Regions from separate parts of the Peribacillus sp. V2I11 genome, predicted to be linked through region 3. Evidence: a T-box and tRNA genes for the amino acid it is inferred to sense, from the RefSeq annotation. Region 3 holds a T-box; the other regions hold tRNA genes.
The links. The T-box of region 3 lies ahead of thrS (threonine--tRNA ligase). A T-box ahead of a tRNA ligase gene usually reads a tRNA of that ligase, here a tRNA-Thr.
Positions count from the first base shown of each region.

Region 1: it encodes a tRNA-Thr, which carries the amino acid that the T-box ahead of thrS (threonine--tRNA ligase) is inferred to sense. The anticodon was not compared.
Region 2: it encodes a tRNA-Thr, which carries the amino acid that the T-box ahead of thrS (threonine--tRNA ligase) is inferred to sense. The anticodon was not compared.

Region 1 is NZ_JAUSYW010000001.1:1,479,999-1,483,765, forward strand. Features, by position in the region: gene QFZ73_RS07140 (hypothetical protein) at 680-970, shown strand; tRNA gene QFZ73_RS07145 (tRNA-Leu) at 1,390-1,470, opposite strand; tRNA gene QFZ73_RS07150 (tRNA-Cys) at 1,479-1,552, opposite strand; tRNA gene QFZ73_RS07155 (tRNA-Gly) at 1,561-1,635, opposite strand; tRNA gene QFZ73_RS07160 (tRNA-Gln) at 1,639-1,713, opposite strand; tRNA gene QFZ73_RS07165 (tRNA-His) at 1,749-1,824, opposite strand; tRNA gene QFZ73_RS07170 (tRNA-Trp) at 1,842-1,915, opposite strand; tRNA gene QFZ73_RS07175 (tRNA-Tyr) at 1,926-2,009, opposite strand; tRNA gene QFZ73_RS07180 (tRNA-Thr) at 2,026-2,101, opposite strand; tRNA gene QFZ73_RS07185 (tRNA-Phe) at 2,109-2,184, opposite strand; tRNA gene QFZ73_RS07190 (tRNA-Asp) at 2,197-2,272, opposite strand; tRNA gene QFZ73_RS07195 (tRNA-Met) at 2,278-2,351, opposite strand; tRNA gene QFZ73_RS07200 (tRNA-Val) at 2,430-2,505, opposite strand; tRNA gene QFZ73_RS07205 (tRNA-Glu) at 2,521-2,595, opposite strand; tRNA gene QFZ73_RS07210 (tRNA-Ser) at 2,605-2,696, opposite strand; tRNA gene QFZ73_RS07215 (tRNA-Asn) at 2,702-2,776, opposite strand; rRNA gene rrf (5S ribosomal RNA) at 2,786-2,901, opposite strand; rRNA gene QFZ73_RS07225 (23S ribosomal RNA) at 3,024-3,767, opposite strand, start outside.
Region 2 is NZ_JAUSYW010000001.1:2,920,928-2,924,694, reverse strand. Features, by position in the region: tRNA gene QFZ73_RS14250 (tRNA-Asn) at 1-3, opposite strand, end outside; tRNA gene QFZ73_RS14245 (tRNA-Ile) at 16-92, opposite strand; tRNA gene QFZ73_RS14240 (tRNA-Gly) at 98-171, opposite strand; tRNA gene QFZ73_RS14235 (tRNA-His) at 176-251, opposite strand; tRNA gene QFZ73_RS14230 (tRNA-Phe) at 269-344, opposite strand; tRNA gene QFZ73_RS14225 (tRNA-Asp) at 368-443, opposite strand; tRNA gene QFZ73_RS14220 (tRNA-Met) at 450-523, opposite strand; tRNA gene QFZ73_RS14215 (tRNA-Ser) at 627-719, opposite strand; tRNA gene QFZ73_RS14210 (tRNA-Ile) at 740-816, opposite strand; tRNA gene QFZ73_RS14205 (tRNA-Met) at 827-903, opposite strand; tRNA gene QFZ73_RS14200 (tRNA-Ala) at 932-1,007, opposite strand; tRNA gene QFZ73_RS14195 (tRNA-Pro) at 1,025-1,101, opposite strand; tRNA gene QFZ73_RS14190 (tRNA-Arg) at 1,114-1,190, opposite strand; tRNA gene QFZ73_RS14185 (tRNA-Leu) at 1,200-1,288, opposite strand; tRNA gene QFZ73_RS14180 (tRNA-Gly) at 1,301-1,375, opposite strand; tRNA gene QFZ73_RS14175 (tRNA-Leu) at 1,384-1,465, opposite strand; tRNA gene QFZ73_RS14170 (tRNA-Lys) at 1,474-1,549, opposite strand; tRNA gene QFZ73_RS14165 (tRNA-Thr) at 1,570-1,645, opposite strand; tRNA gene QFZ73_RS14160 (tRNA-Val) at 1,656-1,731, opposite strand; rRNA gene rrf (5S ribosomal RNA) at 1,743-1,858, opposite strand; rRNA gene QFZ73_RS14150 (23S ribosomal RNA) at 1,977-3,767, opposite strand, start outside.
Region 3 is NZ_JAUSYW010000001.1:3,527,976-3,531,742, reverse strand. Features, by position in the region: partial or broken gene thrS (threonine--tRNA ligase) at 92-1,982, opposite strand; T-box leader at 2,043-2,264, opposite strand; T-box leader at 2,295-2,515, opposite strand; T-box leader at 2,546-2,766, opposite strand; gene QFZ73_RS17220 (DUF7010 family protein) at 3,210-3,767, opposite strand, start outside.

The DNA of each region.
Region 1 (3,767 bases), 2.0 Mb from region 3:
CGCATTCCTACCATTTGCAAGCGAGCTGGATTAGAACCTATACGATTACATGATTTCAGACATTCTCACCCTGCTCTCTAATTGAGTTTGGAGGAGATATCACTGTCATTAAAGAACGGTTTGGTCATTCAAGTATTACAACAACTATTGATACGCACGGGCATTTGTTCCTAGACAGACAAAAAAAACTAGCAGATAAATTAAAAGGTTTTTTCTAATAAAAAAAGTAAGTGGAGTCAAAAACATTAATGAAATGTATGGAAGGCCAGCTAAGAAATGAAATCGGGGAACATCGGAATAAAGAGGTAAATGCATTATATAAAAAGTATCTCTTCTATCCAACTTGTTATGATCGAGCCTAAGGCCCTTGCCTTATAAGCAGGGGTCTTTTTTTTGTATGTGCGTGCAACCGGGCTTGAATCAACATGACTCTTTTCTGTATGTTTCTTTTGGGTCGCTTCATAAACTCAGCAACCGTTCCTTCGCTTACTTGGTGCGCTTTGGTGCGATATTTTGCCTTTGGCAAAGTCACCTGTTTTCTATTTACTCAATTTGAGTACAGACATACATTCTCTGGTGAAAAAAATGCTCAACAGATAAAGATTGACAACATTTATATGGTGACTCATACTTGTAGTAATTAAAATGACAGAAAATTAAGAATAGTGGAGGGGTAATTATGAATAAGATTTTCGTTCCTAACGCAATCGCCACTTTAACAAGACTTTTCTACAGTTCAACTACACTGAATGAGTATTTAGCGATGAGAACCGCTCAATTCTACATTGAAGACCTGAAGTTACTACAAGACGTGGAAGCTGTTGCCTTGGCAATTGAAGATCAAAATGCTTTCGCTTTAATGTCTAAATTTAAATTATTTGATTATAAGGCTGCTGAAGAAATTGAAATCGCACTATCCGCTGCTGGCTATACGGAAGCAGAACTAAATGCTATGAATATTGAAATCTGAAATGGGCAATCATTATTTTTGGAACGAATGGGAGAGTTAATGCTCTTTGACCCATTCGTTTTTCATTTCCACCGTAAGAACGAACGTTCTCTAAACTATTGCTTATTGTTTTAATGGAGAATATTTATTATGCCTCTCCCCAGAGGCCAATAACTTCATGTATCGTTTCGTATCTTCCATAGACGTATGTCATAGTGTAGATTGAAAGTGAAATGATATCCTAACACCTTTAATAATGTTTGATTCGGGATTGTATGCTCCTTGGTTTCAATTCTCCTTCATTCTTGAGTGATGAAAAATCATTGCACAATACCCCCGCACATTTTTTGTACATATTTTGTAATACGTCATAAACACAAAAAAGCTTCACACAATTAAGTGTGAAGCTTTTTGTAATAGCGATTCTTCGCTATTGATGATACCGGTGGCCGGGGTCGAACCGGCACTCCAGAGGAACACGATTTTGAGTCGTGCGCGTCTGCCAATTCCGCCACACCGGCATGTATGTTGGAGGCGGCAACCGGAATCGAACCGGTGGTAAAGGTTTTGCAGACCTCTGCCTTACCGCTTGGCTATGCCGCCAACGTTTTTGGAGCGAAAGACGGGATTCGAACCCGCGACCCCAACCTTGGCAAGGTTGTATTCTACCACTGAACTACTTTCGCATATGGCTGGGCTAGAAGGGATCGAACCTTCGCATGACGGAATCAAAATCCGTTGCCTTACCGCTTGGCTATAGCCCATTAACGTTGTATTCATTATACCATGTTTTATTAAATGGGGCGACTGATGGGAATCGAACCCACGAATGCCTGAACCACAATCAGGTGCGTTAACCACTTCGCCACAATCGCCATTATAGGATTGAAATTGGCAGGGGTAGTAGGACTCGAACCCACACTGGAGGTTTTGGAGACCTCTGTTCTACCTTTAAACTATACCCCTGTAAGAAATATGGTGGAGGGGGGCAGATTCGAACTGCCGAACCCGAAGGAGCGGATTTACAGTCCGCCGCGTTTAGCCACTTCGCTACCCCTCCGCATATGGATGAAACATGGTGCCGGCAAGAGGACTTGAACCCCCAACCTACTGATTACAAGTCAGTTGCTCTACCAGTTGAGCTACACCGGCACTACTATGGTGGCTCAGGACGGAATCGAACCGCCGACACAAGGATTTTCAGTCCTTTGCTCTACCGACTGAGCTACTGAGCCAAGCAATAAAAATGGCGGTCCCGACGGGAATCGAACCCGCGATCTCCTGCGTGACAGGCAGGCATGTTAACCGCTACACCACGGGACCATAGATTGCGGGGACAGGATTTGAACCTGCGACCTTCGGGTTATGAGCCCGACGAGCTACCGGACTGCTCCACCCCGCGACGGTAATAATGTTGCTATTATGCATCAAGTTTTCGTGTTGAGCGTTTCAGCAGAAACAACTTGATCTCGTTAAGAAATGGTGGAGGATGACGGGATCGAACCGCCGACCCTCTGCTTGTAAGGCAGATGCTCTCCCAGCTGAGCTAATCCTCCAATATGTTGACTAAATGGTGACCCGTACGGGATTCGAACCCGTGTTACCGCCGTGAAAGGGCGGTGTCTTAACCGCTTGACCAACGGGCCAGGTATAAATGGCGGAGAGCAAGGGATTTGAACCCTTGAGACAGGGTTACCCGTCTACACGATTTCCAATCGTGCTCCTTCGGCCACTCGGACAGCTCTCCAATAATGGCTCCGCAGGTAGGACTCGAACCTACGACCGTTCGGTTAACAGCCGAATGCTCTACCACTGAGCTACTGCGGAACAATATAAGCTTGGCGACGTCCTACTCTCACAGGGGGAAACCCCCAACTACCATCGGCGCTGAAGAGCTTAACTGCCGTGTTCGGAATGGGAACGGGTGTGACCTCTTCGCTATCGTCACCAAACATTGTTAACATTTTTTCAAGACATATATTATTGTAACATCTTTTCGAAAAAATGCAAGAAGAAATTTTCATTCCTTCAAAACTAGATAATAAGAAGAAGGTATTTCATTTTTTAAAAAGCGTTGGTTAAGTCCTCGATCTATTAGTATCAGTCAGCTCCACATGTCGCCACGCTTCCACCTCTGACCTATCAACCTGATCATCTTTCAGGGATCTTACTAGCTTGCGCCATGGGAAATCTCATCTTGAGGGGGGCTTCATGCTTAGATGCTTTCAGCACTTATCCCGTCCGCACGTAGCTACCCAGCTATGCCTTTGGCAAGACAACTGGTACACCAGCGGTGCGTCCATCCCGGTCCTCTCGTACTAAGGACAGCTCCTCTCAAATTTCCTGCGCCCGCGACGGATAGGGACCGAACTGTCTCACGACGTTCTGAACCCAGCTCGCGTACCGCTTTAATGGGCGAACAGCCCAACCCTTGGGACCGACTACAGCCCCAGGATGCGATGAGCCGACATCGAGGTGCCAAACCTCCCCGTCGATGTGGACTCTTGGGGGAGATAAGCCTGTTATCCCCGGGGTAGCTTTTATCCGTTGAGCGATGGCCCTTCCATGCGGAACCACCGGATCACTAAGCCCGACTTTCGTCCCTGCTCGACTTGTAGGTCTCGCAGTCAAGCTCCCTTGTGCCTTTACACTCTACGAATGATTTCCAACCATTCTGAGGGAACCTTTGGGCGCCTCCGTTACTCTTTAGGAGGCGACCGCCCCAGTCAAACTGCCCACCTGACACTGTCTCCCACCCCGATGAGGGGCGCGGGTTAGAATTTCAATACAGCCAGGGTAGTATCCCACCAACGCCTCC
Region 2 (3,767 bases), 610 kb from region 3:
GGAACAATATGAATATGGTGGGCCTAAATGGACTCGAACCATCGACCTCACGCTTATCAGGCGTGCGCTCTAACCAGCTGAGCTATAGGCCCATATTTGGAGCGGGTGAAGGGAATCGAACCCTCATCATCAGCTTGGAAGGCTGAGGTTTTACCACTAAACTACACCCGCGAAATGGGGCGACTGATGGGAATCGAACCCACGAATGCCTGAACCACAATCAGGTGCGTTAACCACTTCGCCACAATCGCCGTAATTTTTTAAAATATGGTGGCTCAGGACGGAATCGAACCGCCGACACAAGGATTTTCAGTCCTTTGCTCTACCGACTGAGCTACTGAGCCACATATGTATTGAATTTAAAGAATGGCGGTCCCGACGGGAATCGAACCCGCGATCTCCTGCGTGACAGGCAGGCATGTTAACCGCTACACCACGGGACCTAATAATTGCGGGGACAGGATTTGAACCTGCGACCTTCGGGTTATGAGCCCGACGAGCTACCGGACTGCTCCACCCCGCGACGGTAAAAATGAAACGATTCACATCAAGTTTTCGTGTATATTGTTTCGTCCGCTTCCTTTATGTAAGGTTGTTTCAAAACAACTTGCTGCTTTTTGAAAAAATGGAGGAGGTAGAGGGATTCGAACCCCCGCGGGATTTGACTCCCCTGTCGGTTTTCAAGACCGATCCCTTCAGCCGAACTTGGGTATACCTCCACGGCTTTAAAAAATGAATATGGTGGACCTTGTAGGACTCGAACCTACGACCGGACGGTTATGAGCCGTCTGCTCTAACCAGCTGAGCTAAAGGTCCTTATATTTATTGGTAGCGGCGGAGGGGATCGAACCCCCGACCTCACGGGTATGAACCGTACGCTCTAGCCAGCTGAGCTACACCGCCAATATAATATAAGTATCTGATTGAAAAATGGTGGAGCCTAGCGGGATCGAACCGCTGACCTCCTGCGTGCAAGGCAGGCGCTCTCCCAGCTGAGCTAAGGCCCCATTCATTAAAAATCACGTGGTCGGGAAGACAGGATTCGAACCTGCGACCCCTTGGTCCCAAACCAAGTGCTCTACCAAGCTGAGCTACTTCCCGCAATAAAAAACATGGTGCGCCCGGCGGGAGTCGAACCTACAACCTTCTGATTCGTAGTCAGATGCTCTATCCAATTGAGCTACGGGCGCATATTATGATGGTGCCGAGGACCGGAATCGAACCGGTACGGTAGTCACCTACCGCAGGATTTTAAGTCCTGTGCGTCTGCCAGTTCCGCCACCCCGGCACATACGAAAAGTGGAGCGGAAGACGGGATTCGAACCCGCGACCCCAACCTTGGCAAGGTTGTATTCTACCACTGAACTACTTCCGCATGAAAGATGCGGGTGAAGGGACTTGAACCCCCACGCCTTGCGGCGCCAGATCCTAAGTCTGGTGCGTCTGCCAATTCCGCCACACCCGCATATATAATGGTGAGCCATGAAGGATTCGAACCTTCGACCCTCTGATTAAAAGTCAGATGCTCTACCAACTGAGCTAATGGCTCGTGCTTGTACTATCTTAAAATGGTGCCGGCAAGAGGACTTGAACCCCCAACCTACTGATTACAAGTCAGTTGCTCTACCAGTTGAGCTACACCGGCAGGTGTAAAATGGTGGAGGATGACGGGATCGAACCGCCGACCCTCTGCTTGTAAGGCAGATGCTCTCCCAGCTGAGCTAATCCTCCATATAAAACCTGCTTGGCGACGTCCTACTCTCACAGGGGGAAACCCCCAACTACCATCGGCGCTGAAGAGCTTAACTGCCGTGTTCGGAATGGGAACGGGTGTGACCTCTTCGCTATCGTCACCAAACATTGTTATCATTTTTTTAAGACATATATTATTATAACGTCTTTTTGAGAAAATGCAAGAAGAAATTTTCATTCCTTCAAAACTAGATAATAAGAAGGCATTTCATTTTTTTAAAGCGTTGGTTAAGTCCTCGATCTATTAGTATCAGTCAGCTCCACATGTCGCCACGCTTCCACCTCTGACCTATCAACCTGATCATCTTTCAGGGATCTTACTAGCTTGCGCCATGGGAAATCTCATCTTGAGGGGGGCTTCATGCTTAGATGCTTTCAGCACTTATCCCGTCCGCACGTAGCTACCCAGCTATGCCTTTGGCAAGACAACTGGTACACCAGCGGTGCGTCCATCCCGGTCCTCTCGTACTAAGGACAGCTCCTCTCAAATTTCCTGCGCCCGCGACGGATAGGGACCGAACTGTCTCACGACGTTCTGAACCCAGCTCGCGTACCGCTTTAATGGGCGAACAGCCCAACCCTTGGGACCGACTACAGCCCCAGGATGCGATGAGCCGACATCGAGGTGCCAAACCTCCCCGTCGATGTGGACTCTTGGGGGAGATAAGCCTGTTATCCCCGGGGTAGCTTTTATCCGTTGAGCGATGGCCCTTCCATGCGGAACCACCGGATCACTAAGCCCGACTTTCGTCCCTGCTCGACTTGTAGGTCTCGCAGTCAAGCTCCCTTGTGCCTTTACACTCTACGAATGATTTCCAACCATTCTGAGGGAACCTTTGGGCGCCTCCGTTACTCTTTAGGAGGCGACCGCCCCAGTCAAACTGCCCACCTGACACTGTCTCCCACCCCGATAAGGGGCGCGGGTTAGAATTTCAATACAGCCAGGGTAGTATCCCACCAACGCCTCCACCGAAGCTAGCGCTCCGGCTTCTCAGGCTCCTACCTATCCTGTACAAGCTGTACCAAAATTCAATATCAGGCTGCAGTAAAGCTCCACGGGGTCTTTCCGTCCTGTCGCGGGTAACCTGCATCTTCACAGGTACTATAATTTCACCGAGTCTCTCGTTGAGACAGTGCCCAGATCGTTACACCTTTCGTGCGGGTCGGAACTTACCCGACAAGGAATTTCGCTACCTTAGGACCGTTATAGTTACGGCCGCCGTTTACTGGGGCTTCGGTTCAAAGCTTCGCTTGCGCTAACCTCTCCCCTTAACCTTCCAGCACCGGGCAGGTGTCAGCCCCTATACTTCGCCTTGCGGCTTCGCAGAGACCTGTGTTTTTGCTAAACAGTCGCCTGGGCCTATTCACTGCGGCTTTTCTGGGCTATTCACCCTAAAAAGCACCCCTTCTCCCGAAGTTACGGGGTCATTTTGCCGAGTTCCTTAACGAGAGTTCTCTCGCACACCTTAGGATTCTCTCCTCGCCTACCTGTGTCGGTTTGCGGTACGGGCACCTTACATCTCACTAGAGGCTTTTCTTGGCAGCGTGGAATCAGGAACTTCGGTACTATATTTCCCTCGCCATCACAGCTCCGCCTTAATGGAAACGGGATTTGCCTCGTTTCCGGCCTAACTGCTTGGACGCGCATATCCAACAGCGCGCTTACCCTATCCTTCTGCGTCCCCCCATCGTTCAAACGATGTATAGGTGGTACAGGAATATCAACCTGTTGTCCATCGCCTACGCCTTTCGGCCTCGGCTTAGGTCCCGACTAACCCTGAGCGGACGAGCCTTCCTCAGGAAACCTTAGGCATTCGGTGGAAGGGATTCTCACCCTTCTTTCGCTACTCATACCGGCATTCTCACTTCTAAGCGCTCCACCAGTCCTTCCGGTCTGACTTCAACGCCCTTAGAACGCTCTCCTACCATCGACACCTAATGGTGTCAATCCACAGCTTCGGTGATACGTTTAGCCCCGGTACATTTTCGGCGCGGAGTCACTCGACCAGTGAGCT
Region 3 (3,767 bases):
CCTATCCAATGGGCATTTACTCGTGAATTTCGCGCATTTACTCGTGAGTTCCGCGCATTTACTCGTGAATTTGGATTAAGCTGCTATCTTTTTAGATGCTGCGTTCTTTTATTTGCCGGACCATTTTCTTGATGAACGTTTCCATTGCGACATTTTCAAATTCTCGTTCCCCGTATTTCCGGACATTCACTTCATTTTCTTTCTCTTCTTTATCTCCAAGGACCAGCATATATGGGATTTTCCCCATTTGCGCTTCCCTGACTTTATACCCCAGCTTTTCATTCCGATCATCAATTTTCACTCTTATCCCTTGATTCTTCAGTTCTTTTTGAACCTTTAAACAATAATTCAAATGAACTTGTGAGACAGGAATGATCTGTACTTGCACCGGGGCAAGCCATACCGGAAAAGCACCGGCAAAATGTTCTATCAGGATTCCAAAAAAACGATCGATCCAAATATGGCACGATGAATGACGACCGGACGAACTTTTTCATTATTTTCATCGATGTAAGTCAGATCAAATTTATCGGGCATTTGAAAATCAAGTTGAATTGTTGCACATTGATGGCTTCGTTTTAATGCATCCTTAATATGAAAATCAATTTTCGGTCCATAAAATGCCCCGTCCCCTTCATTTAATTGATAATGTATCCCGATGCTTCCCAGAACATTTTTCAAGGCTGTTTCAGAAGCTTCCCAAAGGGAATCATCGCCCATTGAATCCTCTGGGCGAGTCGAGAGCTCAACGGAATACTCGAATCCAAAAGTGCGATACACCTTATCAATCAGATGAAACACTTGTTTAATTTCACTTTCGATTTGATCCTGCCGAACATAAATGTGGGCATCATCCTGACAAAATGTACGGACCCGCAGCATCCCGTTCAATGCACCGCTATATTCATGACGGTGGACTTGACCGAATTCGGCCATCCGGATGGGTAAATCCCTGTAAGAATGAAAATGAGCATATGACCCGGACAGTTCATTGGCTTCATCGCGAATTTTGTTTGATCCACCTCAGTGAAGTACATATTCTCATGGTAATGATCCCAGTGACCCGATTGTTCCCATAACCGCTGGTTCATCATGAAAGGAGTCCGAACTTCGTCGTAATCAGCTTCAGTCTGAAGCTCCCGCGAGAACTTCTCCAATTCATTTCTAACGATTTGTCCTTTCGGTAAATAAAACGGCATTCCAGGGGCTTCCTCCGAAAACATGAATAAATCCAACTGCTTCCCTATTTTACGGTGATCGCGTTTGGCCGCTTCTTCCAGGAATTTAAAATGATCCTGTAAATCCTTTTTCTTTCGGAAAGCCACGCCATACACCCTTTGAAGAACTTCATTTTGATTGTCTCCCCTCCAATAGGCACCAGATACGCGAGTCAATTTGAACGATTTTACAAATGATGTGGATGGAAGGTGCGGCCCTTTGCATAGATCGACGAATTCCCCCTGTTGATAGAGCGTTAATTTTTCACCCTTAGGGATGTTCTTTGCTATATCCAACTTGAATGACTCCCCTCTGCCCTCGAAAAACTTCACAGCTTCTTCATAGGACACTTCGACCCTCTTAATTTCCAGATTTTCACTTATGATATGTTCCATCTCTTTTTCAATAACTTGTAGATCTTCTGAGCTTAAAGGATGATCTAATTTAAAATCATAGTAAAAACCATCTTCCACGACTGGCCCTATCCCTAATTCCACATTTTGGTATATTCTTTTTACAGCCTGCGCCAAAACATGCGCCGATGTATGTCGTAAAACTTGTAATCCTTCGTCTGAATCCAGAGTCAAGATCGACAGTTCGGCATCCTTATTCAACTTGAAACTTAGGTCAACCAGTTGCTTATCCAGTTTTCCTGCTACTGCCTTTTTCCTTAAACTTGAGCTGATGGACCCTGCCACACTTTCCACTGTCATCCCTTGCGGATATTCCCTTTGCTGCCCATCCGGGAATTGAACTTTAATCATTTTTTCACCCATCACATAAACACCCCTTTTTTAGTAATAAAAAAACGCACTCATCCCTATGCAAGGGACGAGTGCGTTTACCCGTGGTTCCACCCAATTTCCCATAAGCAAAAATCACTCATGGCTCTGGAGCTTGTAACGCAGCTTAGACGATATCAGTTACTCTCGTTCACCGATATAGCTCAAAGGCGGTAAATCAGTTTCCTAAGCCAGGAAGTTCGCAGCTGCCCTTCCCTCTTTGCAGACCGTAAAAATGATTCATGTCCTTATCATGGCAATATTTTCATATATAAAAAACGCACCCATCCCTATATAAGGGACGAGTGCGTTTACCCGTGGTTCCACCCAATTTCCCATAAGCAAAAATCACTCATGGCTCTGGAGCTTGTAACGCAGCTTAGACGATATCAGTTACTCTCGTTCACCGTATAGCTCAAAGGCGGTAAATCAGTTTCCTAAGCCAGGAAGTTCGCAGCTGCCCTTCCCTCTCTGCAGACCGTAAAAATGATTCATGTCCTTATCATGGCAATAATTATAATAATAAAAAACGCACCCATCCCTAAGTAAGGGACGAGTGCGTTACCCGTGATTCCACCCAATTCCCCATAAGCAAGAAACACTCATGGCTCTGGAGCTTGTAACGCAGCTTAGACGATATCAGTTACTCTTGTTCACCGATATAGCTCAAAGGCGGTAAATCAGTTTCCTAAGCCAGGAAGTTCGCAGCTGCCCTTCCCTCTCTGCAGACCGTAAAAATGATTCATGTCCTTATCAATGCTTCTAAAATGTAAATGGATTTTTATATTGTTATATATATTACAATATATTCCCATAAGTGACAACCTCAAATTTTTTAATTTCATTACAAACACAAAATGGGATAATTAGTAAAAAAGGAGTTTCTATGAAAAGTTTAAGCAATTGGTCTATCGTATTTGCAGTGATGGTACACTATCATTTTGCTGTTCCCTTGCCTTACCTAAAACCTCCGAGCTGCTTATGATCTCAGGATTCGGTGCGATACTTATTGGTATGTTATGCAGTTTCGGGGCCATGTATAAAAATGAAAAAGGAAAGTCGAAATTTTTGGCCGTGGCTGCATTCTTTCTTTTAAGTTTCATTCTCGTTTGGAATGAACCATTACAAATTGTCAGGCTCATGACCTGGATGAAGAATTAATCAAAATGAAAAACCCATTCACCATGACGGGTTTTTTGATTGATTGATTCAATCTTCATCGGCTAGCGTTCGACTTGAATTCTTTATTCTAAGCCATAGCGTAAGTCCAGTGGTCCAGAGAATTAGCGCGCATCCAAAGCCCAGCAATGATAACGGTGCAAGGATTTGATGCTCCCCAAGCATGACAGTGTCTGGCACAATAAGCAATGTGATAAGCGCTAATAAACAGAGAAGCACTCCTGTTGCATAGTAGATCTTGATTTGGAAAAGCGATGCCAAAGGTAAAAAATGAATCCCGACAATAATGGCGATGACTCCCGGTATAAGATCGGTCTGATCGATCAAGTTACAGATGGCAATGGCAATCCCGATAAGCAAACCTTCGGCAATGAAGACCATATTAAACAAAAATCCGATACGCTTCATACGCCTAGCCCCATTTTCTGAAACTTGATTGGTCATTTTTTGTGATGCATGAATTAATGAAATGCCGCCGATGACCATTATGATTCCTACCAATATTGCTGCGAGTTCCACGTAGGGAAACCCCCACCCCTGCAATCCCATTACACCAATACCAGCCCACAGTGTACCGAAGAATGCCAT